DNA from 2 places in the Streptococcus sp. ELY_125 genome. Region 1 is predicted to be linked to the other one. Evidence: riboswitches for the same ligand, from Rfam matches in the RefSeq annotation. Region 1 holds a riboswitch; the other holds the start of a gene.

Evidence for each region. Region 1 has a riboswitch for FMN ahead of AC4HAL_RS09250 (ECF transporter S component). Riboswitches for the same ligand answer to the same signal wherever they lie in the genome.
Region 2: another riboswitch for FMN. It lies ahead of AC4HAL_RS00800 (ECF transporter S component); the one in region 1 lies ahead of AC4HAL_RS09250 (ECF transporter S component).

What each region holds. Positions count from the first base shown of each region.
Region 1 is NZ_JBZFUM010000024.1:25,932-28,402, reverse strand. It holds gene AC4HAL_RS09255 (phosphatase PAP2 family protein) at 236-886, opposite strand; gene AC4HAL_RS09250 (ECF transporter S component) at 908-1,477, opposite strand; FMN riboswitch at 1,577-1,714, opposite strand; gene AC4HAL_RS09245 (tRNA (cytidine(34)-2'-O)-methyltransferase) at 2,126-2,471, opposite strand, start outside.
Region 2 is NZ_JBZFUM010000001.1:190,699-193,169, reverse strand. It holds gene AC4HAL_RS00805 (pseudouridine synthase) at 1-576, shown strand, start outside; FMN riboswitch at 812-926, shown strand; gene AC4HAL_RS00800 (ECF transporter S component) at 1,293-1,901, shown strand; gene AC4HAL_RS00795 (creatininase family protein) at 1,894-2,471, shown strand, end outside.

The DNA.
Region 1 (2,471 bases):
AACGAAGCACTTCTGTCGCTGACTGCAGCCGCTATCAGCGGTCTGCTATAGGCAGCTTAGTAACTGAGAGTAAGCCTATCAGATCTGATACTCATCAATAGAAAGACTTATTATCCAGATTCTTAAAGAGTATAATAAGCAAAAACAGTCAAATCATCATGATTAGAGCTGCCTTTTGCTTTCAGATAAAAAAAGACAGGTGCAGGGATTAGAACTGCACCTATCTAAAATTTTATCATTTTTGTTTACTTTTAAAACGCCACTCGAAGCGCACTTCATCATAGAAGGGATATCCCAAACAAAGCACACCATAACCCAAAACAAAGCCAGCGATGACATCCGTAGGATAATGAACCCCCAGATAAATTCGCGATAAGCCAACCAAGAAGATGAGCAAGGCTAACAAGGCTTCTGCCAAGCGACGCTGGTTTAGGGATTGAATGCGCTGGTGGGCAATAATCAAAAGACTGCCCAAGATGAGGATAATCCCCATAGAATGACCGCTTGGGAAAGAATAACCATCAGCCACTACTAAATGTGACAGACTGGGACGCGGGCGTTGGTAGATATTCTTAAAAAGGGCAATACCTATACCCGCTAAAATCCCATTAAACAGAACCAAGCCAGCTTCTGCATACCACTTCTTCCAGATAAAAATGACTAGTGAAGCAAGAACGAGAAACCCCTGTACTGGCGTATCTCCTAAAACCGTTACCCAGCGAAAGAAAGCTGTTAGCGGGGCTGGTAGATGACCGCGGATAGCCGACTGCAGGCTGCGGTCAAACCCTTGCAGCAATCTGGGGTCAAACTTAACAATGTAACCTAAAACAACGAAAATCAGAGCTGCAAAACTAGCTCGAATAAAAAACTTTTGTCTGTTATGCATGATATTATTATAGCATAGCCTCTATAATTTTGCGATGACAGGTTTAATAGCTAGGTAAATCACAAAGAAACTGATGGAAAAAATCGCTCCCTGCAGGATATTAAAAGGGACCACCATACCAAAGAGATAGTTACCCAAGCCTAATGTCGCTCTAATATCAAAATGAGCAAATTTAGCATAAAGGGGAACAGCGTAGATGTAATTGAGCAAGACCATGGCTACCGTCAGAAGCAAGGTTCCAATAACTGAGGCACTTAAATAAGAAGAGAGAGTCTGCTGCTTTTTCCAAATTACAGATAGCGCTAATACAAAAAGGCACAAGGCAATATAATTCATAGGCAGTCCAACTAAGGTCCCGACGCCGCCATTATTTAAAATCAGCTTTAAGAGGGTACGCAGGGTTAAAACCATCAGCGCACTTTTACCATCAAATATGGCTAAAGCTAAGAGAACTGGCAGGATTGAAAAATCAAACTGCAAAAAATCAGCTCCCGGTATCAAGGGAAACTGCAGGTACATTAGGATGAATGAAACTGCAGATAAAACAGCAATGTAGACCAATCGACGGGTCCTATGACGACTTGTTGACATAAAAAATTCCTCCAATTTTTTCAAATTGAAGGAGGCGAAGTATTTCGATAGACAAAAGTTAGCCAGCCTAGATCGGCAGCCCTTTTTGTATAGCAAAAAACTTGTCTCCTCCCATCCAGACTATACTGTCGGTTGTGGAATTGCACCACATCAACCCTTAGAGGCTCGCGGACTCTTGCTTCCTAACAGAAAACAAACACCGCCGGTCGGGAATCACACCCTGCCCTGAAGACAAATTAAGTATATAAAAATTCCTGCTAGAGTGCAAGCCCTTAGTTTTACCAGTTATAATATAGAGCTTTATTCGATTTAATTTTTAAATCTGGCCATACTTTTTTATGAATATGCTACTGGCCAAATCGAGCTGTTCCGAATTTTAAAGTAGCTCCATCTCTTATCATCCTGCAATAACTATCTCAACAAAAAGGAGGCTGGGCAAAGGCACGTCCAGTATCCCTGAATAAACTCCTGGCACAGTGGTTGTCAGTGAAGTCTGGGACAAAAGTCCAGACTCAATCGGGAAATAAAGCTTGCAAAGCAAGTGTCAAAAACGATCTAGGAGAGACCGTTTCAGGTTACCACCTTAAAATTAGGGAGTAGTGAGAACCAAAATTTTCAATTTTGGGGCTGATCCCACTCTCTCTTTAGCTATTTTAGTTTATCTGTTTCATACCTATGAACTAATTCTAAGCCAGAAAAATGTTGTTGGCGAAGTGCCTCATAAACAATCATACAGACGGTGTTAGAAAGGTTGAGGCTGCGAACATGTTCATCATTCATCGGAATGCGGATAGCCTGCTCAGGGTGGCGACGCATGAATGCCTCAGGCAAGCCCTTATCCTCACGGCCAAATAGAAAATAGTGCTGCTTGTTATCATTGTAGGAAAGATCCGAATAGGTCTTCTGAGCAAACTTCGAGACCAGATGAAGACTGCCCTGACACTGCGCTGTAAATTCCTCTAAACTGTCATAAAAACGAACATCCAATTTATCC
Region 2 (2,471 bases), on a different contig from region 1:
ATTACAGTGTCAGGTCAACAGCTCAGTCATTCTCCAGACACTTATTATATTCTCAATAAACCCAGGGGTGTGGTGTCAGCGGTAAAAGATACCCAGCACCAGACGGTCATTGATCTCATTGCCCCTGGTGACCGCAAGGAAGGCCTCTATCCCGTTGGCCGCTTGGATCGCGACACGGAAGGGCTGGTTCTTATCACCAACAATGGTCCCTTAGGTTTTCGTCTGCTCCATCCCAAGCACCACGTGGACAAAACCTATTATGTGGAGGTTAACGATACGCTTGCTTCTGATGCGCCTGCTTTTTTTGACAAGGGCATTGCTTTTTTAGATGGTAGGGTTTGTAAGCCAGCTAAGCTACAGATTATCAGTTCTGGATCAGAGCTCAGCAGAGCTTATATTACCATTTCGGAAGGTAAGTTTCATCAGGTCAAGAAAATGTTCCTAGCCTATGGTGTTAAAGTTACCTATCTCAGTCGTATTTCCTTTGGTCCTTTTGAGCTGGGAGATCTACCTGTGGGTTCTTATCGGAAACCAACAGTTGCTGAAAAAGAGTTATTAAAACGATACTTGGATTAAAAGAGGGAGAGAGGAGGTAGCTGGATATTAAACCGTGGTAGCAGGTGTATCACAGTCTTGCATCTCAGAGTCTTTCTAATTATTGTTGTGGTGATGACAATTATATCTCTCTGGGGAATTTGCATATCCTCAACTAACTAACTTCATTTTGGAATTTTCAAATTCTTTAAAAAACCAGCCTACGTTCTCAAATCAGTTGACAGACTAATACACCTGTGTTAGAATGGCGGCGTTAATAATTCTTCGGGGTCAGGTGAGAGTCCTAACCGGCGGTATAGTCCGCGAGCCATAAGGCATGAACTGGTGTAATTCCAGTACCGACAGTATAGTCTGGATGAGAGAAGAATTTAGCTGAAAGACCTCCTTAGCACTTGGAAACAGTTAAAAGGAGTTTATTTGCTAAGTCTCAAAAAAACCTCGCATTTCATTTTGAAGTGCGCTTTTTTCACCATATAGCTATTTCAATCTAAGCAGTTCCAATGTTAGTTGTTCGCATCAGTGAAGCAGTTTTCAAGGTAACCTCAACAGTGCTAGCGATACTTTGAAAATTAAGCAATGGCAGTTTCTTTGGAGATAGTTTCATCTATTTTTGAGTGACAAAAGAGTCTTTCGATTACTGCCCTAGGTAGAATGATGGTATTTTTACTGGATGGATGAAAAAGGGTTTCTCATAAAATTTTCCCATGATTGTTGACGCATCTAGAAAGGAGGATTTTATGAAAAATCCGAAAATAAAATATGTCACCTATACGGCCATGTTTGCAGCTATCGCAGGCGTCCTGATGTCTCTTGAAATTTCGGTTCCCTTCATGCCGGTCTTCTACAAGGTTGACTTTTCAGATGTTCCTACGATCATTGCAACCTTTCTTTTAGGCCCTACATCAGGTTTGATTATCGAGGTTCTAAAGATCCTGATCAAACTTTTTACCGTCGGTAGCAATAGTATGTATATCGGTGAGTTCGCCAATTTAATTTCGGCTGTCTTCTTTGTCTATCCTCTGGGCTTGATTTTCAAAAAGAGGGGTAAGACTTTAAAAGCAGCAGTTTTAGCTCTTTTGGCAACGATTGTGATCAAGACCTTGTCTGCTACAGCCATCAATCTCTTTGTTAGCCTGCCCTTGTATGCCAAAGCTGTAGGAATTGATTTGGAAAGTTTAGCCAAGTCTTTTGGTTCTGTTAACCCAGCTATTTCTAACTTGACTAGCTTTATTCTTTTGGCGACAGTCCCTTTCAACATAGTTAAGGTTAGCTTGAACGGAGCAATTGCTTACCTTTTATACAAACGCTTTATCTATAAGATAAATAGAGGAGATAAAAATGGCTAGATACTATCGTGAATTAACAAGGCTTGATATGGAAGTGCTTAATAAAGAAGAGACAATTGTTATGATTCCTCTTGGAGCAATTGAACAGCACGGCAACCATGCCCCACTGGGAACGGATGATTTGATCGCTGAGAAAATGGCTAATTTAATTCTACAGGAAGTAAATCAGATTGACGAGAATTTTCCGCTCTTGATCCTTCCCAATATTTCTATTGGTTTGAGCACTGAGCATGCCAATTTCTGCGGCAGCCTTACTTTTTCGACAGAGACCTACTACCATATGCTGAAAGAAATCATAGAGTCTCTGTACCACCACGGATTTAGAAAAATAGCCCTCCTCTCTTGTCATGGCGGAAATACACCGATTGCTAACCTCCTCAGTCGAGAACTGCGCTATTCACATGATTTGGATATTTTTATTTTTAATTTTGGGGCATTTGATGATCCGCGCGTACAAGCGACAGTTTCCGAAGGAAATACCTTCGATTTTCACGGTGGAGAGATGGAGACATCTATGGTCATGGCTATAGATGAAGGATTGGTTAAACTTGACAGGGCGATTGCAGGACA